4 regions of the Shinella agrisoli genome follow, and region 4 is predicted to be linked to each of the others. Evidence: riboswitches for the same ligand, from Rfam matches in the RefSeq annotation. Region 4 holds a riboswitch; each other region holds the start of a gene.
The links. A riboswitch is a leader RNA that binds a small molecule or an ion and turns the genes downstream of it on or off. The one in region 4 is predicted to bind cobalamin.
Positions count from the first base shown of each region.

Region 1: another riboswitch for cobalamin. It lies ahead of ACIIOY_RS05100 (aromatic ring-hydroxylating oxygenase subunit alpha); the one in region 4 lies ahead of ACIIOY_RS01150 (TonB-dependent receptor plug domain-containing protein).
Region 2: another riboswitch for cobalamin. It lies ahead of ACIIOY_RS21150 (CbtB domain-containing protein); the one in region 4 lies ahead of ACIIOY_RS01150 (TonB-dependent receptor plug domain-containing protein).
Region 3: another riboswitch for cobalamin. It lies ahead of fdhA (formaldehyde dehydrogenase, glutathione-independent); the one in region 4 lies ahead of ACIIOY_RS01150 (TonB-dependent receptor plug domain-containing protein).

Region 1 is NZ_JBJIEP010000004.1:210,403-217,794, reverse strand. Features, by position in the region: gene ACIIOY_RS05110 (L-threonylcarbamoyladenylate synthase) at 1-450, opposite strand, end outside; gene ACIIOY_RS05105 (DUF6656 family protein) at 605-1,210, opposite strand; cobalamin riboswitch at 1,508-1,759, shown strand; gene ACIIOY_RS05100 (aromatic ring-hydroxylating oxygenase subunit alpha) at 1,867-3,111, shown strand; gene ACIIOY_RS05095 (FAD-binding oxidoreductase) at 3,113-4,210, shown strand; gene lysS (lysine--tRNA ligase) at 4,315-5,811, opposite strand; gene gltX (glutamate--tRNA ligase) at 5,989-7,392, opposite strand, start outside.
Region 2 is NZ_JBJIEP010000022.1:58,383-65,774, forward strand. Features, by position in the region: gene ACIIOY_RS21130 (ABC transporter substrate-binding protein) at 1-462, opposite strand, end outside; gene ACIIOY_RS21135 (hypothetical protein) at 1,227-1,370, opposite strand; gene ACIIOY_RS21140 (cobyric acid synthase) at 1,617-3,080, shown strand; gene ACIIOY_RS21145 (peptidoglycan-binding domain-containing protein) at 3,228-4,931, shown strand; cobalamin riboswitch at 5,011-5,376, shown strand; gene ACIIOY_RS21150 (CbtB domain-containing protein) at 5,424-5,600, shown strand; gene ACIIOY_RS21155 (CbtA family protein) at 5,613-6,401, shown strand; gene cobU (bifunctional adenosylcobinamide kinase/adenosylcobinamide-phosphate guanylyltransferase) at 6,403-6,927, shown strand; gene cobW (cobalamin biosynthesis protein CobW) at 6,931-7,392, shown strand, end outside.
Region 3 is NZ_JBJIEP010000017.1:92,523-99,914, reverse strand. Features, by position in the region: gene ACIIOY_RS18335 (vitamin B12-dependent ribonucleotide reductase) at 1-2,292, shown strand, start outside; gene ACIIOY_RS18330 (histidine phosphatase family protein) at 2,396-3,022, shown strand; gene ACIIOY_RS18325 (DUF6925 family protein) at 3,029-4,117, opposite strand; gene fdhA (formaldehyde dehydrogenase, glutathione-independent) at 4,245-5,435, opposite strand; cobalamin riboswitch at 5,619-5,820, opposite strand; gene nrdF (class 1b ribonucleoside-diphosphate reductase subunit beta) at 5,892-6,866, opposite strand; gene nrdE (class 1b ribonucleoside-diphosphate reductase subunit alpha) at 7,045-7,392, opposite strand, start outside.
Region 4 is NZ_JBJIEP010000001.1:242,878-250,269, reverse strand. Features, by position in the region: gene ACIIOY_RS01150 (TonB-dependent receptor plug domain-containing protein) at 1-1,689, opposite strand, end outside; cobalamin riboswitch at 1,849-2,052, opposite strand; gene ACIIOY_RS01145 (ArsR/SmtB family transcription factor) at 2,194-2,517, shown strand; gene ACIIOY_RS01140 (SRPBCC family protein) at 2,514-2,960, shown strand; gene ACIIOY_RS01135 (DoxX family protein) at 2,975-3,340, shown strand; gene ACIIOY_RS01130 (DUF1801 domain-containing protein) at 3,385-3,852, shown strand; gene ACIIOY_RS01125 (FAD/NAD(P)-binding protein) at 3,892-5,283, opposite strand; gene ACIIOY_RS01120 (protein tyrosine phosphatase family protein) at 5,454-5,789, opposite strand; gene ACIIOY_RS01115 (hypothetical protein) at 6,334-6,762, opposite strand; gene ACIIOY_RS01110 (helix-turn-helix domain-containing protein) at 6,824-7,392, opposite strand, start outside.

The DNA of each region.
Region 1 (7,392 bases), on a different contig from region 4:
GCTGATGCGGCCGGACGTGTTGGCGCTCGGGGCCGCGAGCGGGCGGCCGAAGGCGCAAAGCAGGCGGCTGGCGAAGCCGGTCGGCACGCGGATGCCGACCGTGTCGAGCCCGGCGCGCGCCAGCGGATGGATGGGGCTTTCCGGGCGGACCGGCAGCACGAGCGTCAGCGGGCCGGGCCAGAAGGCCTCGGCGATCCGTCGCGACAAGGGATCGAAGACCGCGTGCCGTTCCGCCATGGCAAGGTCGGCCATGTGGCAGATCAGCGGATTGAAGCGCGGACGGCCCTTCATTTCGTAGATGCGGGTGATCGCCAGCGGATTGGTGGCATCGGCGGCAAGGCCGTAGACCGTCTCGGTCGGGATGGCGACCGGCACGCCGCGGCCGAGGGCCTCGCAGGCGCGCGCCAGCGCCGCCTGCCCATCCGTCCGTGTGTCCACGATCTGCGCCATGCCGCTTCTTCCGTTGTCCGGCGCCTCCTTTACAGGGCTTTGACGGCAGATGCCAAGAGCGCGCGCCGCTTTGCCTGGATGCGAGCGAGCGGATCAGACCCGCCGAAAGAGCGGCCTGTTGCGGGAGGATGAAAATCCCGCGCCCATGGGCGCGTCAGAGCGCGCGGATGGCCTGGCGCAGGGCCTCGTTGCGCGTGCCGAGCATCAGCACGTTCTTCATGGCGAGCTTCGGGTCGTCCGTGCGGAAGATCACGCCGTTGCCGCGCACCTTGCGGTCGATCTGCAGCCGCCCCTCTTCCTGCGTCGGCGCGATGGCGACGGCGAAATACATGCGCCCGGGCCTCTGCGAGATGCCGGCGAAGAACTGCTCCTCGTCGCCGATCTCGGCGAGGAAGTTGGCCATGTAGAAGGCCCATTGCACGTTCTCGAATTCGGCAAAGCGGGAATTGGCCACCGTGATGTGGCAGTAGCCGAGATGCGGCGTGCGCGCGAGCGTGCGATGGAAGATCAGCTTCGGAAACCGGATGGAATGGTGGAAGCCGTTGATGCGCTCATGGGTGACGCTGCCCGCCCGCTCGAGCTTGCGGCCCGTGCGCTCGGCGACCTCCTGGTCGCTGAGGTAGCGCTTTTCGCTCGGGCTCCAGGTGAGGCTGCGGTCGATCCGCCCGGTGCGCAGGAACTCGGTGTGGACGGCGGATTTGGGCGGGTTCGCGCGCTTGTAGGCGACGGCGTCGTAGTATCGGAATTTCGTCTGCTGCACGCCTTGGCACTCCATCCTCGCGCCCGGATCGAAAAAAGCTTATGGAAACGTCGTTAAGCATTCCTTTCCGTTGCGCTCCCTATTCCCGAGGGCGTGTTTTGTGGTCGCAATATGACAAGAGGGCAATCGTTGGGATCCGCCTGCCGAAAAGGTAGGCGGCCCGCTATAAAGTCGAGCACATCGCATTGAGATGTATGATGAAATTGCTGAGGCCCGGCATAGGCCCCTTCCTGATCGACTGTCGTCAAATCATGAAGTCATGTCGTTTTCCGACATGCCGGCCGCACATTCTTGCGCTTAGATGGACACACTCGAGGTGCCGCCCCAGAGGAGGGGCGGAGAATTGGGAAGCCGGTTGAAATCCGGCGCTGCCCCCGCAACGGTGTTGGAGCAAGGTGCAGCAGGAAGCCACTGGACGGGAGGTCTGGGAAGGCGCTGCATCCGGTCCCGCAAGGCACGGCCCCGAAAAGTCGTCCGGCTTTTTGGACAAGGTCATGACCCGCAAGGACGCTCCTCAGCCCGGAAACCAGCCTGGAGGAACGATCGTGACTGGCTGCGGCGGGCGGCCGGGAAACGTGCAGTCCGTGCGGCTCGCCCGCCCGGAGGCCGTCTCCTTCCGTGCGCCTCATCCCCAACTTGGATACCGAGGATCCGGCATGGACATTCGCAGCGACGTGCTCCGCAAGCTCAAGAACCGGCGCGACGGCTACAGCCTCGAGCAGGCCTTCTACATCGACCCCGACTATTACAGGCTCGACCTCGAGACGATCTGGTACCGCGACTGGCTGTTCATCGGCCATGACTGCGAGATCCCGAAGGCCGGCAACTATTTCACCGTGCAGGTCGGCGATTATCCCGTCGTCGTCACCCGCGACCGCGCGGGCACCATCCGCGCCCTGCACAATTCCTGCCGCCACCGCGGCTCGCGCGTCTGCACGCAGCACAAGGGCACCTCGGCCAAGCTCGTCTGTCCCTACCACCAGTGGACCTACGAGCTCGACGGATCCCTGCTTTTCGCCCGCCACATGGCGGAAGACTTCGACAAGAGCCAGCATGGCCTGAAGAAGATCCATTGCGAGACCGTCGGCGGCTACATCTTCATCTGCCTTGCAGACGAGGCGCCGGACTTCTCCGCCTTCCGCGCCACCGTCGAGCCCTATCTCGCCCGCCACCGCCTCGGCGAGACGAAGGTCGCCTTCGAAAGCACGATCGTCGAGAAGGGCAACTGGAAGCTCGTCTGGGAAAACAACCGCGAATGCTACCACTGCGCGGCAAACCACCCGGAGCTCTGCCGCACCTATCCCGAAGCGCCCACCGCGACCGGCGTGCAGGGCGCAAAGAACGACCCGGTGATCGCCGCGCACTGGGAAAAATGCGAGGCCGCGGGCCTGCCGAGCGAGTTCAGGATCTCGCCGATCGGCCAGTTCCGCGCGGCGCGCATGCCGCTCATCCAGGACGCGGAGAGCTATACGATGTCGGGCGCGCGCGCCGTCGCCCGCCCGCTTTCCAGCGACATCCTGGAAAGCCATATCGGCACCCTGCTGCTCTTCCATTATCCGACGACGTGGAATCACGTGCTCGCCGACCACGCCATCACCTTCCGCGTGCTGCCGCTCGGCCCGGAGCTCACGCAGGTCACCACCAAGTGGCTCGTCAACAAGGATGCGGTGGAGGGCGTCGACTACCGCCTCGACGAGCTCACCCACGTCTGGACCGAGACCAACGACCAGGACCGCCGGATCGTCGAGGAAAACGCCTTCGGCATCCGCTCGCCCGCCTACCAGCCCGGTCCGTATTCGGTCGAGGACGAGGGCGGCGTCATGCAGTTCGTCGAATGGTACGCCAACTTCATGGTCGAGCGGCTCGACGGCGCCAAGCAGCCGCTCTCGCGAGTCGCCTGACATGACGGCCGCCAGCCACTTCCGCCACTTCGACGAGCTCCAGCCGTGGAACGACCGCCAGCATCTCCTGGAATGCGTCGCCGCCACGGTGGAAACGGCGGACGTGATGACGTTCGCCTTCCGCTCGGACGGCGACAACTGGTTCCGGTACCTGCCGGGCCAGTACGTCACGCTGGAACTGCCGGTTCGCGAGGACGAGCCGGTATTCCGCACCTACACGCTGTCCTCGACGCCGTCCCGGCCCTTCTCCGTCGCCGTGACGGTGAAGGCGCAGAAGAATTCGATCGGCACGCGCTGGATGTTCGACAACCTGCGCCCCGGCATGAAGCTCAAGGCGTTCGGCCCGCTCGGCGACTTCTCCTTCGTGCGCTATCCGGGGGAGAAGTACCTGTTCATCTCGGCCGGCTCCGGCATCACGCCGATGGTGTCGATGACGCGCTGGATGGCCGATTGCGCCCCGCAGTCGGATGTCGCCTTCGTCTCCTGCGCCCGCAAGCCGGAGGACCTCCTGTTCAAGGCGGAGCTCGAATGTCTCGCCGCGCAGATGCCGAACCTTTCGCTCGGTTTCGTCGTGGAAAGCCACAATCCGCGCGACGGCTGGCATGGCCTTCGCGGCCGCATCGACGCCGCCCGGCTCACGCTGCTCGCGCCGGATTTCCGCGACCGCACCGTCTTCTGCTGCGGCCCGGAGCCCTTCATGCGCGGCGTGAAGGACATGCTGAAGGTCTGCGGCTTCGCCATGGACCGCTACCACGAGGAAAGCTTCCAGCCGGCGGCGGCGCCCGCGCCGGAGGAGATCGCCGTCCGTGCCGGCCCCGGCGAGGCGGATGCCGACGCCGTCGCCACCGTCACCTTCACCATGGCCGGCAAGGATGCGAAATGCCCGCCCGGACAGACGATCCTGCAGACGGCGCGCGCCGCGGGCGTGCGCATCGGGGCCGCCTGCGAAGGCGGCCTGTGCGGCACCTGCCGGGTGATGAAGGTCTCGGGCGAGGTCGAGATGCACCACAACGGCGGCATCCTCGACGACGAGATCGAGGAAGGCTACATCCTCGCCTGCTGCTCGCGGCCGATCGGGGACGTATCGATCGAGGCGTAAGGCAGGCGGTTCGATCGCCTCGCTTTAACCTCGCAACAAAAAGCCCCCGCACCGGCCGGTGACGGGGGCTTCAATGTGTCCGTCGGCGCCGGCCTCCCCACCGGTCAGTCCGCTTTCGCCCGCCGCGCCGGGAAGAGGATGACGTCGCGGATCGAGGGGGCGTTGGTGAGCAGCATGATCAGGCGGTCGACGCCGATGCCGAGGCCGCCGGCGGGCGGCATGCCCTGGTCGATGGCGTCCAGGAACTCGTCGTCGAGCTGCTTGTCCTTCTCGCCGCGCGCGTGCGCCTGCTCCAGCTGCTCGACCATGCGGGCGCGCTGCTCCTCCGGATCGTTGAGCTCGGAGAAGGCGTTGCCGAGCTCCCAGGTGTTGCAATAGGTCTCGAAGCGCTCGACGAGGCGCGGCTCGCCCGGCACCTCCTTGGCGAAGGGCGAGATGTCCTTCGGGAAATGGGTGACATGCGCCGGCTGGATCAGCGTCGGCTCGACCTTCTCCTCGAAGAGGAAGGCAAGGCACTCGCCCCAGGTCCAGTCCTTCTCCACCTCGAAGCCGGCGGCGCGCGCGGCGGCGCGGGCTTCCTCGTCCGTCCTGATCGCGAGGAAGTCGATGCCGGTCGTCTCCTTCACGGCGTCGGGCATCGGCACGCGGCGGAACGGCCCCTTGAAGGAGATCTGCTTGTCGCCGTAGGCAAACTCGGTCGAGCCGTGGATCTTCATCGCAAGCTCGGCGAAGAGGCGTTCCACGAGGTCCATGATGTCCTCGTAGTCGGCATAGGCCCAGTAGCACTCCATCATGGTGAACTCGGGATTGTGCCTTGTCGACACGCCCTCGTTGCGGAAGTTGCGGTTGATCTCGAACACCTTGTCGGTGAGCCCGGAGACCAGCGTGCGCTTCAGGTAGAGTTCCGGCGCGATGCGCAGGTACATGTCGAGCTTGAGCGTGTTGTGGTGGGTCTTGAAGGGCTCGGCCGTCGCCCCGCCGTAGACGGAGTGCAGCATGGGCGTCTCGACTTCCATGAAGCCGTCGTTCTCCATGAAGCGGCGGATGCCCGAGATGATCTTCGAGCGCTGCTGGAAGCGGAGCTTGGATTCCTCGTTGGTCATGATGTCGAGGTGGCGCTTGCGGTAGCGGATCTCGACGTCCGACACGCCGTGCCATTTCTCCGGCATCGGCAGCAGGGTCTTCGTCAGCATGACGATCTCTCGCGCGTTGATCGTCAGCTCGCCGCGCTTGGTGCGGCGCACGACGCCGGTGACGCCGATGATGTCGCCGAGGTCGATCATCGGCAAGAGCGCGCGGGCTTCCTCCGGCGTCGTGTCCTTGTGCGAGAAGATCTGGATCTTTCCGGAGGCGTCATGGATGTCCATGAACATGCCGGAATTGCGCGAGGAATAGACGCGGCCGGCGACCGTCACCACGTCGCCGCTCTCCGTGTCGGGTGCGAGGTCCTCGTATTTCGCGGCGAGCTCCGCATTGGTCATCGTGCGGTGGAAATGCGCCGGATAGACGTCGCCGACCGTCTGGCGCAGCTGGCCCAGCTTCTGGCGGCGGACTTCCGTCGGGTCGGAGGAAAGGGCGGTTTCGGTCTTCGTGTCGTTCATCTTTCGAACCCTGTTTCGGCTCTCGCCGTGCAATTAATTGCAAAATTCCTGCCGTGGCCACCCCCTTCACCCTGGCCCTCTCCCCGAGGGGAGAGGGGATCGGAGTGTGTTGCAGGCGCCATATTCCCCTTCTCCCCTCGGGGAGAAGGTGCCAGCAGGCGGATTAGGGGGACCCCCTTACTTGCCGCTGCCGGCCATCGAGACCACGACCTGCGCGGCGACCTTGAGGCGCTGGCGCACGACGGAGCGGCCGAGGATCGCCATCGAATCGAAGAGCGGCAGCGAGCGCGAGGAGCCCGAGACGGCGACGAAGAGCGGCGCGACGACCACCTTCAGCTTCTTGGCCAACCGGTCGGCGCTCGAGCGCAGCTCCGCCTCGATGCTCTCGACGGTCCATTCCGGCATCTTTTCGAGGTCCGCCTGCACCTGGTTGAGGATTTCCAGGATCTCTTCCGGCGTCGACTTCACCTTCGCGAAGGACTCCGGCGTCAGCCCGAGGTCGGACTTCAGCAGGAAGCCGGCGAGGTCCGGCAATTCGCCGAGCTTCGAGATGCGCGACTGCGAGAGCTTCAGGCCCTGGCGGATGCGGTCGTTCTCCATCGCCCAGTCGAGGACGCGCTTCATGAAGTCCTCTTCGGAAAGCTGCTCGCGCAGCCAGCGGCCGTTCAGCCAGTCGAGCTTCTGGATGTCGAAGATCGCGCCGGCCTTGGACAGGTTCTCCGGATCGAACTTTTCGGCAAGCTCGTCCATGGTCAGCAGTTCCTCGCCCTCGGATATCTGGATGAAGAACAGGCCGAGGAAGTTCATCAAGGCTTCCGGCAGGTAGCCGAGCGCGGAATAGTAGGAGATCGAGGTCGGGTTCTTGCGTTTCGACAGCTTCGACTTGTCGGCGTTGCGCATCAGCGACAGGTGCATGAAGACCGGTTCCTGCCAGCCGAAATAGCGGTAGAGCAGGATGTGCTTGGGGACCGAGGCGAGCCATTCCTCGCCGCGCGCCACATGGGTGATCTTCATCAGGTGGTCGTCGACGACGTTGGCCATGTGGTAGGTCGGCATGCCGTCGGCCTTGATCAGCACCTGCATGTCGACGCTTTCCCACGGGATTGACACGTCGCCGTAGACCCCGTCATGGAAGTCGCAGGACCCCTCGGTCGGGATCTTCATGCGCACGACATGCGGCTCGCCGGCCGCAACGCGCGCCGTCACCTCCTCGGCGGAGAGGCTGAGGCAGTGGCCGTCATAGCCCGGCGGCTTGCCGGCGGCGCGCTGGGCCTCGCGCATCTTCTCCAGCCGCTCCGGCGTGCAGAAACAGCGGAAGGCATGGCCCTTTTCCAGAAGCTCCTCGGCATAGGGCCAGTACATCGCCTTGCGGTCGGACTGGCGGTAGGGGCCGTAGGGGCCGCCGACATCCGGGCCCTCGGACCATTCGAGGCCACACCATTTCAGCGCGTCGAGCACCTTCTGCTCGAATTCCGGCGTCGAGCGCGTGGCGTCCGTGTCCTCGATGCGCAGGATGAAGGTGCCGTTGTTCTTCTTGGCGAAGAGATAGTTGAAGAGCGCGATATAGGCGGTGCCGACATG
Region 2 (7,392 bases), on a different contig from region 4:
GTGGACGGCGCCCTTGGACGGGTCTTCCGGCGCGGGGAAGAGTTCCGGATGCTTCAGTGCGTCCTGCACGGTCTTGATGTCCGGATGCTCGTCCGCGAGGAACTTCGGGATCCACCAGCCTTCGACCCCGCCTTCCGAAAGGAGAGGGGCAAGCTGGATCAGGCGGCCCTCGGCGATGGCCGCGTCGAGCGGCGTGCGCACGGCGTTCACCCACATTTCGGGCGCGACGTCCGGCTCGCCCTTCTCGTTCATGGAGGTGAAGGTGGGCATGGTATCGCCGGTCACCAGCGTGACGGTGCAGCCGTAGCCGTTTTCAAGGATGATCTTGTCGACATGCGCGGCGACGCCTGCCGAAGCCCAGTTCATTTCGGCGATCGAGACGTCGCCGCATTCTGCCTGGGCAGAACCGGCAAAGCCGTAGAGGCCGGCAGCGAGGAAAGCGGAAGCGAGGAGCTTCTTCATACGGTAAAGACCTCCCAGTCTTGAGATGCAGCGTTCAACCCGGAAGGCAGCGCAGGTTACTGCGTTATCCCGACTGCCCGAAAGTTTTGCGACAGCCATGGAGGTTCGATGCCAGGTGAGGCGAGCCAATCCCCCTGCTGCAACGACGCCGAGCGGTTTTTCTGTTTCGCCGGCGGAACCCTGTCACCGGTGATGTATCTTCGTGCGTCACGGCAGCAAGCCTACGGGTTCTCATAGAGAAATCAACCTCCTGCGCGGCCGGAGTGCGCTGGCGGGGCTTTTCCCGGCGGGCGGAGTGCTGAAAATCCGGCATGCATGCAGTGGAAAAAATGGGCGTTTGCCCGCACCGGGGCAAATGTCCGCGGCCCCGCATCCGCGGGAATCCGGCATGGTCGTTGAAAGGGGACAAATCCTGTCCCGAATGCGCCGCTTCGGCGCACAAAAAAATATTTCACGATCTTTCAAAAAAAATCGCGATTCACCTTTGCTTAAGGTCCCGATAACGGTCCGGTAAGGATGTGCGGCTATTGGTTTTGTCACGGCGGGGGACACCGCCGCCCGCTCCGGAAAGGTATTGCGTACCGGGGTGCCTGGGCGCCGACGCGTTTTGTCGGAAGCCGCCATGCGTATCTTGGCAAGCCGCGCATTCCCGCGAGGAATGCGCGGCTTTCGCCGTTTCAGGCGCCGGGCAAGCCATAAAAAACGCCGCCTCCCGGAGAGAGGCGACGTTGCATGCGAGCGGACCTGACGTCGCGCCCGAAAGATCAGCCGATGTTGCGCGTGCGGATGAAGCCGAGCGGGCCGAGCGGCGCGTCCATGACGACGTTGCGCTCGCGGGACTGGCTCCTGGGGGCTTCGCCGTTCCAGGCGATCTGAACGAAGTTCGGCTTGCTGAAGATGTACAGCATGTCTTTGGTCCTTGAAACCCGAAGCCACTTGCCTCGGCTGTGCGATGAGACCGATATAGGCGCGATCACGGCGCAAACCATGGCCGTTCACGGCGTGGAATGTCGCAAAATGAACAGCGGAGCAGCCATGCCCGAATTGCATGGCCCTGTGTTGCGGAATTGCATCTGCCGGCGGCCGGAAATTGCGGCGGGATTGCGGTAAATCAGGGCTTTTCGGTGGCGGGCGTGGATGGTAGGAGGACGCGCATGACAAGAACGATCATGCTCCAGGGCACCGGCTCCGATGTCGGAAAAACGGTACTGGTGGCGGGGCTCTGCCGCATCGCCGCGAACCGCGGGCTGAAGGTGCGTCCCTTCAAGCCGCAGAACATGTCGAACAACGCCGCCGTTTCCGCCGACGGCGGCGAGATCGGCCGGGCGCAATGGCTGCAGTCGCTCGCCGCCCGCGTCCCGTCCTCCGTGCACATGAACCCGGTCCTCCTGAAGCCGCAGTCGGATGTCGGCAGCCAGATCATCGTGCAGGGCAGGGTGTTCGGCCAGGCGAAGGGGCGCGACTACCAGGCGCTGAAGCCGACGCTGATGGGCGCCGTGCTGGAGAGCTTCGAGACGGTCTCGGCCGGCGCCGATCTCGTCGTGGTCGAGGGTGCAGGCTCTCCGGCGGAAACCAACCTCAGGGCGGGGGACATCGCCAACATGGGCTTTGCGACGCGGGCGGGCGTGCCCGTCGTGCTCGTCGGCGACATCGACCGCGGCGGCGTCATCGCCTCGCTGGTCGGCACGCATGCCATCCTGCCCGAGGAGGACCGGCGCATGGTGACCGGCTACCTCATCAACAAGTTCCGCGGCGACGTCACGCTGTTCGACGGCGGGATTGCCGAGATCGGCCGCTTCACGGACTGGCCCTGCTTCGGCGTCGTGCCTTGGCTGAGGCAGGCCGCGCGGCTGCCGGCGGAGGATTCGGTCGTGCTGGAACGGCTCGCCAAGGGCGGCGGGGGGGCGTTGAAGGTGGCCGTGCCCGTCCTGCCGCGCATCGCCAATTTCGACGACCTCGATCCCCTGAAGGCGGAGCCGCAGGTGGACCTCGTCTTCGTGCGGCCGGGCGAGCGGATTCCGGCCGATGCCGGCCTTGTCGTCCTGCCGGGTTCCAAGTCCACCATCGCCGATCTGCGCGATTTGCGCGCCGCCGGCTGGGACGAGGACCTCGCCATGCATATGCGGCGCGGCGGCCGCGTCATCGGCATCTGCGGCGGATACCAGATGCTCGGCCGCCGCGTGACGGATCCGCTCGGCATCGAGGGCAGCGAGCGGGAGGTGGAGGGCCTCGGCCTCCTTGCGGTCGAAACGGAAATGGCCCCGGAAAAGACCGTGCGCAACAGCACGGCCCGTTCCCTGCAATACGACGTGCCGCTGGAAGGATACGAAATCCATCTCGGCCGCACCGCGGGGCCGGATGCCCTTCGTCCCCCGGTCAGCATCGACGGGCGTCCGGACGGCGCCCTTTCGGCCGATGGCCGGGTGATGGGCACCTACCTGCACGGCTTTCTTGCGAGCGGCGCCTACCGGGCGAGGCTTTTGGCCGACTTCGGCATCGATGGCGGCGGGTTCGATTATCGCGCGAGCGTCGACGAGGCGCTTGACGGTGTCGCGGCGGAGCTGGAGGCGGTTCTCGACCGCCGCTGGCTCGAAGGCCTTTTAGGGGGCGCTGATTAAACCGACCCGCTGAAACGTAGAGCCATCGGGTTCCTTCGCCACCGGCCTGCCGCACCAAAGTTGCGCCAGAATTCGGTGCGAGGAGTGACGGAAATCCGTCCGGCTTCCGGGCGTTGACGCCTTCGCGCGATCCGAAAGGGTAAATACATGGGTTCTGGACCTCTCGCACGATCCGTTCTGGCCGGCCTGGTCGGGCTGTCGCTCGCCGGCCTTCCGGCCGCGGCCTTCGCCCAGACGGCCAAGGAGGCCACCAGCGCGGGAAAACGCTGGGAAGAGGAATTCTCCCTCTGGCAGAAGGTTTCCTCGGGCAGCGACGTCGCGCAGTACGAAGGCTACCTGAAGCAATATCCGAACGGCACCTTCGCCTCCATGGCGCGCCTGCGCATCGCCGAATTGCAGGCGGCCGCCAAGACGACGCAGGCAACGGCCGCCTCCGGCGACGCCGCCAAGGTGGAGGAAGCCGCGGCCGCCGAAAAGGCGAAGGCCGAGGAAGAGGCGAAGAAGGCCGCCGAGGCGCGGAAGGCGGAAGAGGCTGAAAAGGCCGCCGCGGCTGAAAAAGCCAGGGCCGAGGAAGAGGCTCGCAAGGCTGCGCAGGCCCGGAAAGCCGAAGAGGACGCCCGCAAGGCCGCCGAAGCGGAAAAGGCGAAGGCCGAGGCGGAAGCTGCGCGCCTGAAGGCGGAGGCCGACGAGAAGGCGCGGGCCGAAGCCGCCGCGGCGGAAAAGGCCCGTGCCGAAGAGGCTGCCCGCCTGAAGGCGGAAGCCGAGGAGAAGGAAGCGACCGCCCGCAGGCTTGCCGAGGAGCAGGCGGCCGAAGCCGAGCGCCTGAAGGCGGAGGCGCAGGCCGCGGCGGAAAGGGCGCGGGCGGAGGAGGCCGCGCGCGTGAAGGCCGAAGCCGACCGCAAGAAGGCCGAGGAAGCCGCTGCCGCGGAAAAGGCACGTGCCGAGCAGGAAGCCGTCGCGCGTCGTGAAGCGGAAGCCAGGCGCGCCGAAGCCGAGAAGGCCGCCGCCGCCGAGAAGGCGCGGATCGAGCGGGAGGCCGCCGCTGCGCGCAAGCTTGCGGAAGAGAAGGCCGCCGAGGTGGAGCGGCTGAAGGCCGAGGCCGCCAAGGCGGCAGCGGATGCCGAGGCCAAGGCTGCGGAAGCGGCGCGCCTTGCGAAGGAAGCGGAAAAACGGGCCGCGGAAGCCGCCGCTGCCGAGAAACGGGCCCAAACCGGCGCAGCCGCCACCGCCGGACGCGACGCGCAGGAGGGCGAGAAGGACGACCTTGCCGCCGGGAAGGCGGATGCGGCCAAGCGCGAGGAGGAGGCGTTCCAGAAGGCCGTGCTCGAAGGCACGGAGAATGCGTTCCGCGCCTACATCGCGCAATATCCGAAGGGCCGCTTCGTCGCGGACGCCCGCGAGCGCCTTGCCGCGCTGGCAGGCACCGCGCGGCAGGAGACCGCGACGGCGACCGTCGAGACCGAACGCCGGGCGGCGGAGGAGCCGGCGGTCGATCCGCGGGAAGCCTATCTCGGCCGGTCGAGCCGCGTCCAGGCGCAGCGCTGGCTGAGCATGCTCGGCTTCAACACCTACGGCGCCGACGGCGTCTTCGGCCCGCGCACCCGCTCGGCGATCGCCGCCTGGCAGGGTGCGTCCGGCTACCGCGCCGACGGCTACCTCTCGCGCCGGCAGTTCCGTGCGCTGCGCGAGGCCGCGCAATATGCCGAGGCCCGGCAGAACCGCCAGCGCCGCTACCAGCGGGACTACGACGTGCTGGAAGGCCCGGTCGACGGGTACTACGACGGTCCGTACTACCGCGACGACGGCTATTACAACGGCGGCGGGGGCATGGTGATCATTCCCGGCTACTGAGACTGCGCCGGCCGGACGGCGGTTTCAGCACAGGCCGTGCCGCTGCCGGTCGATTGACTTCCCGGGGGCGGAAGCATAATCATCCGGACTATTGGATGGTTCCCGGGTCCGGAAACGGATCGGGGAGTAAATGGGAATGTGACGCGGCGGACCCAACCAGGGCGCTGCAATCACGGCCGACCCCGCGACTGTAGAGTGGCGAGGGACGCCCGTCCGCTGGGAGGACGCGGCGCGCAAGCGGGGCAATGGCGCTCCGGGGACCGCGCCTCGAAAACCAGCCGGAAAAGCCACTGGGCAGCATCACGATAAACCGGGGTTGGACGCCTCTATCTCTACGAATCGTCCGCCTTTTGTGATGCCGGGTCCGGGAAGGCGAGGGCGGACCCGCAGGCGCTTTGCGCCGGACGCCGCGAGCCAGGAAACCTGCCAGCCAATGAGGGCATGTCGCCCGACCCGGGGAGGGGCTTCCCCAACGCCTGCACGGAGGTTGTCATGGCTGTTTCCACCACGTCTTCCATTTCCCTTTCCGCGAACGACCGCCTCATCGCCGGCATCGTCGCGCTCGTCATCGGCGCCTTTCTGGTCTTCGGCGCGGGCCTTGCGAATTCGGCCGTGCTGCACGACACGGCGCACGACACGCGTCACTCCTACGGCTTTCCCTGCCACTGAGGAGTTCTTGAGATGATCGTTCGTTATCTCCTGGCCGCACTGGTGGCCGGGCTGTTCTCCGGCGTGCTCATGACGGCCGCCCAGGAGGCGCGGGTCGTGCCGCTCATCCTTCATGCCGAGGAATTCGAGGGCGGCGAGGAGGCCGCGCCGGCAGGCGAAGGCGGCACGCCCGCCACCGAGGGCGCGGCCCAGACGCAGGACCATTCCTCGCTCGGCGCGGCGCTTCTGGACGTTGCCGCCCATCTCTCGCCCGTTTCCCTCGCCCACGCCCATGACGGCGAGGAGCACGAGGAGGGCGGCATCATGTTCGGCATGAGCCGCTTCTCCGGCACGCTGCTCGCAAACCTCGTGACCGGTGCCGGCTTCGGCCTCCTGCTCGCGGGCTTCAGCCTCGTCTCCGGCTATCCGATCACCGTCGCGAACGGCGCGCTCTGGGGAGCGGCCGGCTGGCTCGCCGTGCACATGCTGCCGGCCATCGGCCTGCCGCCGGAGCTTCCGGGCTTCCCGGCCGCGGACCTCGGCGATCGCCAGGTCTGGTGGGTCGCGACCGTCATCCTCTCGGCCGCCGGCCTCTACCTCCTGTTCCTGAAGCAGGGTATCGTCGCCAAGATCATCGGCATCGTGCTCATCGCCGCGCCGCAGGTCTATGGCGCGCCGCAGCCGGGCGACATCTCCAGCAACGTGCCGGCCGTCCTCGGCGCGGAGTTCGCCGTCGCCGCGCTCGCCACGACGCTGTTCTTCTGGATCGTGCTCGGCCTCTCGCTGGGTTTTGCCAACGAGAAGATCGCCAAGGCGGCCTGACATGACGACGACATCGCCCGGAGCCGTCCTGGTTCTGGGCGGTGCGCGTTCCGGAAAATCCGCTTTCGCCGAAAGGCTGGTCGCCGAGACCGGCCTTTCGCGTCATTATATCGCCACCGGCCGCGCCTTCGATGACGAGATGCGCCAGCGCATCGCACGGCACCGGCAAGACCGCGGGAACGGGTGGAAAACGCATGAGGAGCCGCTTGCGCTCGCCGCGCGCATAAGCGACGTGGCGCGCGCGGACCGGGCGGTGCTCGTCGACTGCCTGACGCTCTGGATCACCAACCTGATGCTGGAGGAGCGGGATGTCGCCGCCGAATTCGGGGGCCTCCTCGCCGCCATCAGGACGGCGCCCGGCCGGCTGGTCTTCGTGTCGAACGAGGTCGGCCTCGGCATCGTGCCGGAAAACCGCATGGCGCGCGAGTTCCGCGACCATGCCGGGCGGCTGCACCAGGAGGTCGCCGCCCTCGTGCCTGAAGTCTATTTCGTCGCGGCCGGACTGCCGCTGAAAATGAAGGGTTGAGCCATGCTGCAACAGAAGATCCCCGCCACCGTCATCACCGGCTTCCTCGGGGCGGGCAAGACGACGATGATCCGCAACCTCCTGCAGAATGCCGGGGGAAAGCGCATCGCGCTCATCATCAACGAGTTCGGCGACCTCGGCGTCGACGGCGACGTGCTGAAGGGCTGCGGCGCGGAAGCCTGCACCGAGGATGACATCATCGAGCTTACCAACGGCTGCATCTGCTGCACTGTCGCCGACGATTTCATCCCCACCATGTCGAAGCTCCTGGAGCGCGAGAACCGCCCCGACCACATCGTCATCGAGACCTCGGGCCTGGCGCTTCCCCAGCCGCTCGTCGCCGCCTTCAACTGGCCGGAGATCAAGACGCAGGTGACGGTCGACGGCGTGGTGACGGTCGTCGACAGCGCGGCCGTCGCCGCCGGCCGCTTCGCCGACGACCACGACAAGGTGGATGCGCTGCGC
Region 3 (7,392 bases), on a different contig from region 4:
GACTACGAGCATGCCGTGCGTCTGTGGACCATCGTGCTCGAAATCTCCGTGATGATGGCGCAGTTCCCGTCGCGCCAGATCGCCGAGCTCTCCTACGAGTACCGCACGCTCGGCCTCGGCTACGCCAATATCGGCGGCCTCCTGATGTCCTCCGGCATCCCGTACGATTCGGCCGAAGGCCGCGCCATCGCGGGCGCGCTGACCGCCATCATGACCGGTATCGCCTACGCGACCTCGGCCGAGATGGCCGGCGAGCTCGGCCCCTTCCCGGGCTTTGCGCCGAACCGCGAGAACATGCTGCGCGTCATGCGCAACCACCGCCGCGCGGCTCACGGTGAGACCGCCGGCTATGAGGCGCTCTCGGTCAACCCGGTCGCGCTCGTCCATGCCGACTGCACCGACCCGGCGCTCGTCGCCCACGCGACTGCCGCCTGGGACAAGGCCGTGGCGCTCGGCGAGAAGCACGGCTACCGCAACGCCCAGACGACCGTCATCGCGCCGACCGGCACGATCGGCCTCGTCATGGACTGCGACACGACCGGCATCGAGCCCGACTTCGCCCTCGTCAAGTTCAAGAAGCTCGCCGGCGGCGGCTACTTCAAGATCATCAACCGCGCCGTCCCGGAAGCGCTGCGCACGCTCGGCTATTCGGAAAGCCAGATCGCCGAGATCGAGGCCTATGCGGTCGGCCACGGCAACATGAACCAGGCCCCGGCCATCAACCCCTCGACGCTGAAGGCCAAGGGCTTCACCGACGAGAAGATCGAGGCCGTCAATGCCGGCCTGAAATCCGCCTTCGACATCAAGTTCGCCTTCAACCAGTGGACACTCGGCGCCGACTTCCTGAAGGAGACGCTGAAGGTCTCGGACGAGCAGCTGTCCGACATGTCCTTCAACCTCCTGGAGCATATCGGCTTTACGAAGAAGGACATCGAGGCCGCCAACATCCATGTCTGCGGCGCGATGACGCTGGAAGGCGCGCCCTTCCTCAAGGCCGAGCACCTGCCCGTCTTCGACTGCGCCAACCCGTGCGGCAAGATCGGCAAGCGCTACCTCTCGGTCGAAAGCCACATCCGCATGATGGCGGCCGCCCAGCCGTTCATCTCGGGCGCCATCTCCAAGACGATCAACATGCCGAACGAGGCGACCGTCGAGGACTGCAAGAACGCCTACATGCTCTCCTGGAAGCTCGCGCTGAAGGCCAACGCCCTCTACCGCGACGGCTCCAAGCTCTCCCAGCCGCTCAACGCCTCGCTGATCGAGGACGCGGACGACGAGGACGATGCCGTCGAGGCGCTGGCAGCGGCCCCGGCCGCCGCCCAGGCCGTGCAGGTCACGGAAAAGATCGTGGAGAGGATCGTCGAGCGGCTGGTGCGCGAGCGTGAGAAGCTGCCGAACCGCCGCCAGGGCTACACCCAGAAGGCCGTCATCGGCGGGCACAAGGTGTACCTGCGCACCGGCGAGTTCGGCGACGGCCGCCTCGGCGAGATCTTCATCGACATGCACAAGGAAGGCGCCGCCTTCCGCGCGATGATGAACAACTTCGCCATCGCCATCTCGCTCGGCCTCCAGTACGGCGTGCCGCTGGAAGAATATGTGGAGGCCTTCACCTTCACCAAGTTCGAGCCGGCCGGCATCGTCGTCGGCAACGACGCGATCAAGAACGCGACGTCGATCCTCGACTACGTCTTCCGCGAGCTCGCCGTCTCCTATCTCGGCCGCCACGACCTTGCCCATGTCGATACGTCCGACTTCGGCAACACGGCGCTCGGCAAGGGCATCCAGGAAGGCAAGACGAACCTGATCTCGACCGGCTGGACGCGCGGCCACAAGCCGACGCTCATCCAGGGCGGGCAGAACGAGCGTCCGCTCGCCGAGCCGAAGGGCGCCGCCACCGCCGCGCCCGCCAAGGCCTCGTCCGGCGGCAACGTCACCGCCTTTGCCGGCAGCGCCGCCCGCAAGCTGGAGCCGGCGACCGCCGTCGCCACCTCCGAAATCGTCGCTTTCAAGCGCGACTACGAGGAGCGCGCCGCCGAACTTGCCGAGGAAATCGCGGAGGAGATCGGCGAGGAAGTAGCGGAAGGCGTGACCGCGCTCTTCTCCGACAAGGCCGCCGCCGAAGCCGCCAGCGCCAAGGCCGACGCCAAGAAGGTGGAGAACGAACGCCGCATGCGCTCGATCGCCCAGGGCTACACGGGCAACATGTGCTCCGAGTGCCAGAACTTCACCATGGTGCGCAACGGCACCTGCGAGAAGTGCGACACCTGCGGCGCCACAAGCGGCTGCAGCTGACGGAAACCGTCCGGTTCCTCAACGGGTCCCGCACGCATGTCGCGGGACCCGTTGGGGTTCGCAGCCGTCCTTCCTGTTCGTTTCCTGCGTGGAGCACAGATCAATGGCGAGCGCCGGAGGAGAAGGGACGGGACCGTCCCAGGGCAGAGCCACACGCCTCACAATCCTGTGCCGCGGCGCGACCGTATCCAGCCGGCAGCCGCGTTTTTTCTCCGACGAGCGCCTGCTTGCGAAGGAAACCGAGCGGGCGCGGAAGCTCGCGCAGCACCTTCGCGCGTTCGACGAGGTTTTGCATGCGCCCGAAAAGAGCGCGGCCGAAACGGCCGCGCTCTTTTCGTCGAGGCCGATCCCCTGCCCTCCGTTGAGGGATGTCGATTACGGGCAATGGAACGAGCGGGCGATCGCCGATGTCGCCGCCGGATCTCCCCAGGCGTTCGAGCGCTGGATGTCCGATCCGGCCGCGGCGCCGCATGGGGGCGAATCCTTCGACGCGGCATGCGAGCGGGCGGCTTCCTGGCTCACGACGCTCCATGCGAAAGGCGGGAGCACGCTGGCCGTCACGCACGGCATCATCCTGAAGCTTCTTCTCGCACACGTCCTCGGGGCGCCGCTCGCCTCGCTCTGGCGTATCGATGTCGAGCCGCTCGGAATGCTGCTGCTGACCAGCGACGGCAGGCGCTGGGCCCTGCGCGGCTTCGGATCGGACCTGCCGGCCGTTTCCGGTCTCTAGCGGCGATCAGCCGGCCGCGGCAAGCGGCGGGGAAGAATGCACGTCATTCGCCCCGGGGCCGGTGCGAGCGGGCGCCTCCTCATCCGTCGCGGCCATATCCGCCGCCCCGTCGAGGACATTGCGCCATCTCGACACCAGCTCGAGATAGGAACCGCCCCCGAACCGCTCGGCGAGCCTGTATTGCTGGCGCAGCGTGATGCGCACCGTGGCGCGGCTGAAGCGGTCGGACTGAAGCGGGAACTGCCCGGGCTCCGCCCTCCTGGCAAGCCCGTCCAGCACCGCCTTGCGCAGGATCGGCAGGTCCGGGCGGGCAAACCGCTCGAACAGCGCCTGGAACCGGGCGTGATCGTCTATGTCGAACGCCCTGTCCCGGCCCAGGCCGTCCGTGACGGGATTGGCGGGATGAAGATAGCCGAGCGGCAGGTGATATTTCGGGATCGGCGTATCGGCCGAATGCGTGCGGCGCGACTTGAGCAGATGGGGCAGCAGGTGCGTATGCGGTCCAGGCGGCGAAGCTCCGCCGGTATCCGGCCCGCCGATCTTCTGGAAGACCTCGATGCGGCCGATCCGCGTCAGCGCGACCCGGTGGGGATGCGCCTTCAGCACGGCGGCGCTCGAAGGATTGCCGGGCTCGAACAGGCTGCGCCCGGCATTGGCGCGCAGCAGCGAAAGCAGGTCCGGATCCGCGGTGCGGATGCAGAAGTCGCATTGCGGGAGGCCGAGGCCGAGATCGAAGAGGATCGCCGCCCTGTCCGCGGAACGCACCGCCTCCTCGTCCCGCCCGAGCTCGGTCAGGACCTTCCGGCCGTTCATCGCCGAATCCTTCTGCGGCAGGCAGAGCGCCACGCCATGGCTCCATCGGTGCGGGTCCGCGCCGAGCGTCTCGTAGGCGACCGGGACGATCTGCCCGACGGCTTCGGCGTTCAGCCGGATGGCGCCCCGGGAGGTCGCCCGCACGAACATCGTCGGTGCGTCGGCTTCCAGATATTCGCCCCTGTCCTGGTGGAACTCGGCAACGGCGCCGAAGCAGCCCATGCTCCAGCCCGCCCTCTCGTCTACGAGGTGGTCGATCAAGACGTCCCGGAAATCAGTCATGTTCGTTCGTCCTTCATGCATGAACCGCTGCACGGCAGGCCCCTCGCCTCCCCGGACGCCGGCGCGCATTCCATCGGGTGCGGATGCGCCGGCCGTTCGAAAATCCGGCCGGCGCGTCCCGTCGTCGTCAGGCGGCCTTCAAGAGGTCCCCGTGCGGGTCGAGCACGAACTTGGTCGCCGCGCCCTGGTCGAAGCTCTCGTAGCCCTGAACGGCATCGTCGAGCGGGATGATCTTCGCATTGACGATGTCGGCGATCGGCAGGCGGTCGTGCAGGATGGCCTGCATGAGCTGCCGGTTGTACTTCAAAACCGGCGTCTGGCCGGTGTGGAAGGACTGCGCCTTCGCCCAACCGAGGCCGAAGCGCAGCGACAGGCTGCCGTGCTTGGCCGCGTCGTCGACGGCGCCCGGATCCTCGGTGACGTAGAGGCCGGGAATGCCGATCGCGCCGGCGGGGCGGGTGATCTCCATCATCTGGTTGAGCACGATGGCCGGCTGCTCCCCGCCGGCATGGCCGCGGGCCTCGAAACCGACGGCGTCGATGGCGCTGTCCACCTCGTTCGTGCCGACGACCTCGGCGATCATGTCGCCGAGCCGGTCGCTCCTGGACAGGTCGATGGGCTCGAAGCCGACCCTGGCGGCATGGGCAAGGCGGTCCTTGTTGAAATCGCCGATCATCACGACCGCCGCGCCGAGAATGCGCGCCGAGGCGGCCGCCGCAAGGCCGACCGGGCCGGCACCGGCCACATAGACCGTCGAGCCGACGCCGACGCCCGCGCGAACCGCGCCGTGGAAGCCCGTCGGCAGGATGTCGGACAGCATGGTGAGGTCGCGGATCCTGGCCATCGCCTTGTCGCGGTCGGGGAATTTCAGGAGGTTGAAATCGGCGTAGGGCACCGTGACGTAGCGCGCCTGCCCGCCGATCCAGCCGCCCATGTCGACATAGCCGTAGGCACCGCCGGCGCGCGAGGGATTCACGGTGAGGCAGACGCCGGTATCCTGCGACTTGCAGCAGCGGCAGCGCCCGCAGGCGACGTTGAACGGCACCGAGACGATGTCGCCGATCTCCAACATCTCCACATCGATGCCCTTCTCGATGATCTCGCCGGTGATCTCGTGCCCGAGAACGAGGCCCGGCATCGCGGTCGTGCGGCCGCGCACCATGTGCTGGTCGGAGCCGCAGATGTTCGTGGAAATCACCTTGAGGATCACCCCGTGCTCGATGCGGCGGCCATCGGGTGCCTCCAGCTTCGGGTCGTCGATGTCGCGGACCTCCACCTTGCCGGGCCGCATATAGACGACGCCTCTGTTCCTGCTCATATCCGTCTCCTCCTTGGTTGAAGCCTTCCGGCCCGCTCCTCCGCAGGCCGGATCATGTCAAAGCGCACGCGAAACCGCGGTGCGGCCGCACGGAACGTCTCTCGACGAAGGATGGAAACCGAGGAATGAACGGAGCAGCCCCGCGGGAACGCCGTCCGCCTCTCGATCGCCCACCGCAATCGGCCGAGTCTGTGTCTCAAGGCTGGTTTCCGGGCTTCGGAACCGTCCTTCCGGACGCTCTCGACACCTTCCCGGCCAATCGGCCAGTGGCATTCGTCGAGATCTTCGTTCCGCTACCGTTGCGGGGGCAGCACCGGCCTTCCACCGGTTTCCCAATTATCCAGCCCGACGATGTCGGGATGGCACCTTGAACACGTCCAGCAAATCATCCGGCGGACGAAATGACCTTCGGGAATGCGACATCGGCGGTGTCTGCAACGACACGGTGGCGTTGCCTCAGAAGTCCCAGTCCTCGTCCTGCGTCGCCACGGCCTTGCCGATGACGTAGGAGGAGCCGGAGCCGGAGAAGAAGTCGTGGTTCTCGTCGGCGTTCGGCGAGAGGGCGGAGAGGATGGCGGGGTTCACCTTGCAGGCCTCCGGCGGGAAGAGCGCTTCGTAGCCGAGGTTCATCAGCGCCTTGTTGGCATTGTAGTGCAGGAATTTCTTGACGTCCTCGGTGAGGCCGACGCCGTCATAGAGCTCTTCGGTGTACTTGGCCTCGTTGTCATAAAGCTCCAGCAGAAGATCGAACGCGAAATCCTTGATATCCTGCTGCTTTTCTGCGCTCAGACGTTCAATGCCGCGCTGGAACTTGTAGCCGATGTAGTAGCCGTGCACCGCCTCGTCGCGGATGATGAGGCGGATGAGGTCGGCGGTGTTGGTGAGCTTGGCGCGGCTCGACCAGTACATGGGCAGGTAGAAACCGGAATAGAACAGGAAGCTCTCGAGGAAGACGGAGGCGACCTTCTTCTTCAAGGCATCGCCCGAGGCATATTGCGCCATGATCAGCGCGGATTTCCTTTGCAGGAACTCGTTCTCCTCCGACCAGCGGTAGGCGTCGTCCACGTCCGGCGTCAGGCAGAGCGTCGAGAAGATGGACGAATAGGAGCGCGCGTGGACCGCCTCCATGAAGGAGATATTGGAGAGCACCGCCTCCTCGTGCGGCGTGGCGGAATCCGCCATCAGCGTCACCGCGCCGACGCCGTTCTGGATCGTGTCCAGCAGCGTGAGGCCGGTGAAGACGCGGATGGTGAGCTTCTGCTCCTCCGGCTTCAATGTCGCCCAGGACGGGATGTCGTTGGAAAGCGGCACCTTTTCCGGCAGCCAGAAATTGCCGGTGAGGCGGTTCCAGACCTCGAGATCCTTGTCGTCCTCGATGCGGTTCCAGTTGATGGCGCGGATGCGGCTTGCGGGCTTGGCGTGCATGTTCATTCGGGTGTCCTTGATTGCTAACCTGGCTGGCTGGCCCCTCATCCGGCTGCCGCCACCTTCTCCCCGCAAGCGGGGAGAAGGCATATGCCGTACCGTCCCGCTCCTCCGGACGGTTCGCATGGCACGTCCCCTCTCCCCGCCTGGGGGGAGAGGGCTAGGGTGAGGCGCAGGCCACGATTCAAAGCGCGCACGACACGCAGCCCTGCACTTCCGTGCCGGACAGCGCCATCTGGCGAAGGCGGATGTAGTAGATGGTCTTGATGCCCTTCTTCCAGGCGTGGATCTGCGCCCGGTTGATGTCGCGCGTCGTCGCCGTGTCGCGGAAGAACAGCGTCAGCGAGAGCCCCTGGTCGACATGCTGCGTCGCCGCCGCATAGGTGTCGATGATCTTCTCCGGGCCGATCTCGTAGGCGTCCTGATAATATTCCAGGTTGTCGTTGGTAAGATAGGCGGCCGGATAGTAGACGCGGCCGATCTTGCCCTCCTTGCGGATCTCGATCTTCGAGACGATCGGATGGATCGAGGA
Region 4 (7,392 bases):
GAACACCGCCTCGGCAAACACCCGCGCCCGGTCCTCGTGGAAGACATAGGCCGCGCTCAGGGAGCCCGCATGGCGGGGCCGGCGGACTTCCTGGAGACGCGCGCCCCCGGCAACCGTCTGCTCCGTGGCATGCGTATAGGTATAGGAGGCCGTCGCCGTGAAGCCGTTGAAGAAATCGACCGTCGCCGAGACCTCGACGCCCCTGCGCCGGCTTTCGCCATCGCGGTTGACGGGCGTCGCCATGAAGTTCGAATCGTAGACGGTTGCGATCTCGTTCTTCAGGTTCTGGTTGAAGTAGGTGACGTCGACGACGAGCCCGCCGTCGAACAGGCTCTTTTCCACGCCGATGTCCCAGCCGAGGCTTTCCTCCGGCTTGAGGTTCGGGTTGCCGACGAAGGTGCTGGGGAAATAGCCGAACTGCTCGTAGAAGGTCGGGTTGGTGACGGCGGTGCCGATGGAGGCGTGCAGGCGCGTCCCGGCGTTCGGGATCTGCCAGGCGGCGCTCATCGTCCAGGTCACGGCGTCGTCGAAGGCGTCGTTCCAGTCCTGCCGCACGCCGCCGTTCAGATAGAACTGATCGGAGAACTCGCCGCGATATTCGCCGATCAGCGAATGGGTGTTGCGGCTGAAGGTCTCCGTGAGGTGTGACGGCGAGAAGGTCTCGCGCTGCCATTCGTAGCCGGCGGTCAGCTGGTGAACCTGGTTTTCCAGCTCGTCATAGCGGTAGGAGGCCTGGTAGGTGGCGTTGTAGCGGTTGCCGTCGTTCCAGCTGTCGCCGGTGGCCGCCGAATGGTTGAAGCGGGAGATGTCGTTGCCCGAGAAACGCGCCTTCTGCGTCAGCGCGCCATCGAGCGCCGTGTTGGTGAGGCCGAGGGAGCCGTAGAATTCGCGGCTTCTGGTGTAGTCCTCCGCATCGTAGGTCATCGCCGTGTCGTAGTCCTGCGGATCGAGATCGCTGCGGCGGTTGACGTAGCGCAACGTGCCGTCGACGGTCGTATCGGGCGAGACGTCCACCGTGAACTTGCCGTTCAGCGTGCCGTTGCGGTCGCCGTCGTCTTCCGCGCCGATGTCCGAGATGTTGAAGCCGCCCGTGCGCCTGAGGGCGCCGGACAGCGAATAGTCGAAATTCTCGCCGCCGCCGCGCGTGGAGAATGCACCCATCCAGGTCCCGTCGGTGCCGACTTCGGTCCGCGCGGTGGAGCGCACGGAATTGCGCTCGCCCCGCTTGGTGATGATGTTGATGACGCCCGACATGGCGTTCGCGCCCCAGAAGGTGCTCTGCGGTCCGCGCAGGACCTCGATGCGCTCGATGTCGTCGGCGATCAGGCTGCCGAAATCGAATTCGCCCTGGGCGTTGTCGTTGGCCTCGACGCCGTCGATCATCACCAGCACGTGGTTGCCCTCGGCGCCCCGCACGCGGACCTGCGTCAGGCCGCCATAGGAGCCCGTTCGCGACACGGCGAAGCCCGGCACCATCCGCAGGGCGTCCGCCACGTAGCGGACCTGGTTCTTCTCGATCTGCTCGCCGGTAACGACGGTGACGGCACGGCCGGACTTCCTGAGCTCCACCGGGGTCAGGCCGTCGGTGATCACGATCTCGTCGAGCTCGGTGGGCGCCTGGTCCTGCGCAAGGACGGGCTGACACAATGCGATGGCGAGCAGGGAGCCCCCTGCCAGATAGTTCCTCATCTTTCCCCCATGGCAGGACGCGCCTGCACAGCTTTCCACCGCGGGCTGAGGAGGATTCATGGGGAGCGGGCGCTTCCATCAACCGTCCGCCGATGCGGCGACATCTTCGACAATGTCACCGCTACGGACGGCCGCGCCCGGACACTCCCCGTATCCCGGCATGGGTGACCGGCACAGGCAGGTCTCCTGACTTCCGCGTCATCGCTCTCCCCGCCTTCCCGCGCCTCGGCGCAGTGGCATCATGGGGCAAGCTCGGCGGTTACAGTTGCGGGGGCAGTCACGGTTTCGGCCCCTGATGGGTAGTCCTCACCGTGTTCCCTTTTCATCCGTCATGCTGACGGAACCTGTTCCGTGATCGAAGTCTATCGGCGCTCCCGAACCCGGGTCAAGAGACGCTGCACTCTACCCACAGGCCCGTTCAGGCCGTTGGCGCGGGCGCTGCTTGACTCATCTATAGCTCTTCGGTTATGGGTTTGATCGATAACCGCAGAGCTATGGGTTTCAATGCCGGACGCGCACGACATCCTCTTCAGAACGCTCGCCGACCCGACGCGGCGGGCCATCTTCGAGCGGCTTTGCCTCGAAGGGGAGCAGACGGTCCGGGCTTTGACCGATCGGGCCGGGGTCTCGCAGCCGGCCGTATCGAAGCACCTCGGCGTGTTGAAACAGGCCGGGCTGGTCATCGACCGCCATGAAGGCCGCCAGACCCATTATCGGGCGCAGCTTGGCGCGCTGGCCCCTCTGGTCGGCTGGGCGAACGAGATGGCCGGCTTCTGGGAGAACCGGCTCGACAGCCTGGAGGACTTGCTGAAAAGGATGGACCAATGAATGCTGCCCCTGCGCAAAGGCGCTCTGTCGTCATCGAACGCGAGATCGCCCATCCGCCGGAAAAGGTCTGGCGCGCGCTCACCCAGCCGCACCTCATGGAGGAATGGCTGATGAGGAACGACTTCAGCCCGGTCGTGGGCCACCGTTTCCGCCTTCACGGCGACTGGGGCGGCGTGCTGGACTGCGAGGTCCTCGTCGTCGAGCCGAATAGGACGCTCTCCTACACCTGGAATTTCGCGCATGACGATCCGGCGTTCGATCTGCGGAGCGTCGTGACCTTCACGCTTGCGCCCACGGACGGAGGAACGCGCCTGCGCGTGGAGCAGGAAGGTTTCCGGCCGGAGCAGAAGCAGGCTTTCGGCGGCGCGAAGCAAGGCTGGCAACGGTTCCTTGAAAACCTGGAGCAGATCCTGGCGCGAATGCCCGGCATCGAGAGCAAGTAGGCTGGAAAGCGATCATGAACATTCTCCTTTGGGTTCTTCAAGTCCTCCTTGCGCTGCATACCGCCGTCGGGGCGGCATGGAAGCTTTTCAATTCCGAGCAGGCCGTACCGTCCCTGAAGGCCATTCCGCACGGAATCTGGCTGGGGATGAGCGCCGTCGAGGTGCTTTGCGCCCTCGGCCTGGTCCTTGCCGGATTCCATAGGCCGCTGGCCTTTCTGGTGCCGTTCGCGGCGATCGTCGTGGCTGCGGAAATGCTGCTCTTTTGCGGCGTGCATATCGCTTCCGGCGACAGGAGCTACGGCCCGATGGTCTATTGGCTCGTGGTTGTGGCCATATGCGCCTTCATCGCCTACGGCAGGCTTGTGCTGAAACCCTTGTGAGTGTTTGATCGACCGGAACTGACAGCTTGATGGAGGTGGATGCGATGGTGGGCAAGAAACCGTCGAAGGGCGGCAAAGCCGCGGGGCCGCGCCAGGCGACGCCGAAGCCCGGCGAGATCGTCCTTCTGTCCGGCGGCAATCCCCAGATACCAAAGGGATACGGCGACGGTCCCGTTAAGGCCTATATCGCCGCCATGCCCGGCTGGAAGAGCGACCTCGGACGCCGCCTGGACGCGCTGATCGAGCGCGAGGTTCCCGGCGTGAGGAAGGCGGTCAAATGGAACTCGCCGTTCTACGGGGTGGAGGACGACGTCTGGTTCCTGAGCTTCCACTGTTTCACGAAATACGTGAAGGTCACCTTTTTCCGCGGCACGTCGCTCACGCCTCCGCCCCCCGGCAAATCCAAGCATCCCGAGGTGCGCTACCTCGACGTCCACGAGGGCCAGCTCGATGAGGCGCAGTTCGCGCAATGGGTGAAGCAGGCAAGCGGATTGCCGGGCGAACGAATGTAGGCAGGCCGCCTCGCGGCGCAGCTCGAGCAGGTCGAAGGGCTAGCTGCGCACAGGTTGGACGGCCGGGCGATGTGCCGGCTCGCGGCCGTGCAGCCAGCCGTCGAGCGCCTTGGCTGCCGCGTAGGCCTGCACCACGATCTGCGGCACGAGGTCGATGTCCGGCAGGCTGCCGAGGCCGAGCGGCCCCATCGCGAAAAGCGCCTCGAACCGCTCCTCGTCCACGATCGCCCGCCCGCTGCGGTCGACGAATATGCCGAGATCCAGCTCGTCGCGCCGGACCAGGTCCGCAAGGAGCAGGGAGCGGTACAGGGGCGAATCGAGGTCGGTCGGACGAATGCGACAGTCGATCGTGCGGTCCGCCTGCAGAACCTGCAGGCCCGTGCCGGAGGAAAGCAGCACGCCGTTCGTCGCGATGCGCTCCACCTTGCCCTTGCGCACGGTGATCGCGCCATCGGCGATCGCCTGCCGCAGGCGCTCGTACTGCCCGGGGGGCAGGCGGTTGCGGTGGCTGTCGTAGATCGGCTTGACGTGGCGCTTGAAGCGGCGGCGCTCTTCCGGCGTCAGCGATTGCCAGAGGTCCCGCGCGCGCAGGCGGAAATCGTTCATGATGCCCTGCCAGCCGGTGCCTTCCAGCGCAGCCCTGTTCGCGGCCTCCCTGAGGTGGCGGAAGGCGCCGCGAAGGGTGTTGGGGAATGGCCGGTCGGACGCGACGGACCCGACCGCCGAAGGCGCATGCGGCTGCGGCAGGAAGCCGGATGCTGAGATCAGCGTGACATGGGAGGCCTCTCCCGCCGCGAGCAGCCGCAGCGCCCGGTCGACGGCGTGGACGCCGCCGCCGATCACCACCGCTTCCCCCTTTGCGCCGTCGCCCGACCTGCTGCCGGCTTCCTCGCGCAGGCCATAGCCGGTCGCCAGGAACACGGCGTCGAAGCGGGCCTTTTCCCCCTCGCCGGAGGTCACCGAAAAGCCGCCTTTCGGGGTCCGGTCGATCGCGGCCACGCTGTCGGCGCGCACCTGAACCATGACGTCGGTGCGTTGCCGCAGGGCTTCGGAGAAACGCTGGTAGACGTAGGCGCTGAAGACCTCGCCCGGCACGAAGGCATGGTCGACGTTGCCGCCCGCATCCTGCTCGCCGTTGCGCCACGCGTCGTTCGTTTCGAGCCACTGCCGGAAATCCTCGCGCGCGGCCGGATCGACCGACAGGTCGCGCACACGGCTGTTCAGCAATGTGGATGCCGGCCGGCCGATGGCCTCCCCGCCGTCGATCTTGGGATGGGGATCGTACATGACGAGATGGAAGGGGTGGGCGAACGCCTTGAGCAGCGCGATCGCCGTCATGAGGCCGGTAAAGCCGCGGCCGACGATCGCGATCCTGGCAAGGGTGCCGGCGTCCTGCGGCTGCGGGGAGAAGGGGGCGGGCACGAGCGTCATCAACCGGTTCCTTTCCTGCGCTGCGTCAGGCGGTTTCCAAAAGCGCGCCGGTCAAGGCGCGCCGTGACAGGGTGTTGTCTACTAAAACAATAGAATTCACCGTCCCAAATCAAGCCCTGTTTCGGACAATCCCCATGCGCCGGCGCAGCCGGCGGCACCGCGGCAGGCCTTCATTGCGGCTGAAGCGCCTGTTCGTAGATCCTTGTCGACCGGGTTCCCGAACGGCAATAGCCCAGGATCGGCCTGGGCAGGTCGGCAAGGGCCTCGATCATGCCGGCAACGGCTCCGTCCGTGAGCCCTGTCGACGGGACCGGGATATGCCGCACCTCGATGCCGAGCTCGGCCGCGCGGGCGGCAACGGAGGAGAATTCGGGCTGGTCGGCCTGCTCGTGATCGGGTCGGTGGCAGACGATGGACCTGAAGCCCAGCAGGCTGACGACATCGACGTCCTCCGGCCCGATCTGCGGGGAGACCGAATAGTCGTCATCGATCTTGCGGATGTCCATGCTTGTCTTCCTTTCGATTGCTTGAGCGAAGCGGATGCGGCCCTTGCGCCGCAGACCCTAGAGAAAGCCGAGTGCCCGCACGGACAGGCTGAGCCACAGGGCCGCGGAGACGAGTGCGACGGCGACGGCGGCCCCGACCACAAACCAGACCAGTTCGCTAGATTGTTTCAAATCCCATGCTCCCGGCGGATCGACAGCCTGCCTTCAGGCGCCAACGTCGTTCAGGTCGCAGAACGATGTCTCCACCGCATGGCGCGCGCCGATCGGCGAGGCGGTATGCCCGGCCGGAGCCCGGGTGTCGACATGGCGTTCTCCGTTTTGGCCGATAATTCTCTATAAAAATCATCGATTAAAGGAAAAACACGCTATTTTCGCCTTGCCCGAGGGAAAGATCGCCCTTGGATCCGGCGCGGTCCGGTGAGTCCGCTGGAAAGGCGCATTCGAACCGCTCTTGTCCGCATCCCAGTCCTGCGGCCTCTCAGATAACGGAGGCGTTTCCGCGATATTGCGCGAATTTCCGCTCGTGGCGGACGGGCTGCTCATTCTATTGGAGGAAAGATTCTTGGAAAGATTTATCTCCTTGAGCATCGTTCGCGCATTTATTACCCAATTCATCATTGAAACGCGAAACACAGGCCGCGGGCCGGGAGACTTCCATGAACACTGCAATGAACATGATGCCGATGATGAACGCCATGATGGGCGGCATGGGCCAGCCGATGATGTCGCCGATGATGATGAACGGCATGATGCCGATGATGGGCGGCATGCCCATGATGATGCCGATGCCCATGCCGATGATGATGGGCATGATGACCTGCAAGATGACCGACACCGGCATGGTCTGCGAGATGAAGCCGATGGACGGCATGGACCAGGCCATGTTCATGGAATGCTGCAAGCGCATGATGGCCATGATGAACGGCGGCATGCCGATGATGATGATGTGCGGCGGCATGATGATGTGCTGCACGATGGCCGCCTGAAGGGCCCGGCACAACGAGAGCTTCGAGGCCTCCCTGCGGGAGGCCTTTTCATATGTGGATGACTTCCCTGTAGGTCGAGACGAGATAGATGGTTGCCGGATTGCCCGTCATGTTGCGATAGACGTGCGGCACGTCCGCCTCGAAGACGAGCGCGTCGCCCTCGCCGAGAATGTAGGGCTGCTTGCCGACGACGACCTCGACGGTTCCCTGCGCGACGACGAGGTTCTCGACGGTGCCGTGGCGGTGGGCCTCGGCGCGTTCGGCATGATGGGGCGCCAGATGCAGCTCGTAGAATTCCACCGTGCGGTCGCCGTCGTAGGGAAAGAGCGCCCGCGTCTCGAATTTCCCGTCGCTCGACGACAATGTCTTTGACGCCGCGCGGGTGAGCAGCACCGTCGTCGGCTCGTCCTCCTCGATGATCAGCGAGCCGCAGGTGACGTCGAGGGCGGCGGCGATCTTGGCGAGGATGCTGAGCGTCGGGCTGCTCTTGCCGGTTTCGATCTGCCCCAGCATGGCCCGGCTGACGCCGGAGACCTTCGCAAGCCGGTCGAGCGAATAGCCGCGCCGCGTCCTCAGCCGGCGCAGGTTCTGCCCGGTCCGCACGCAGATCGCTTCCG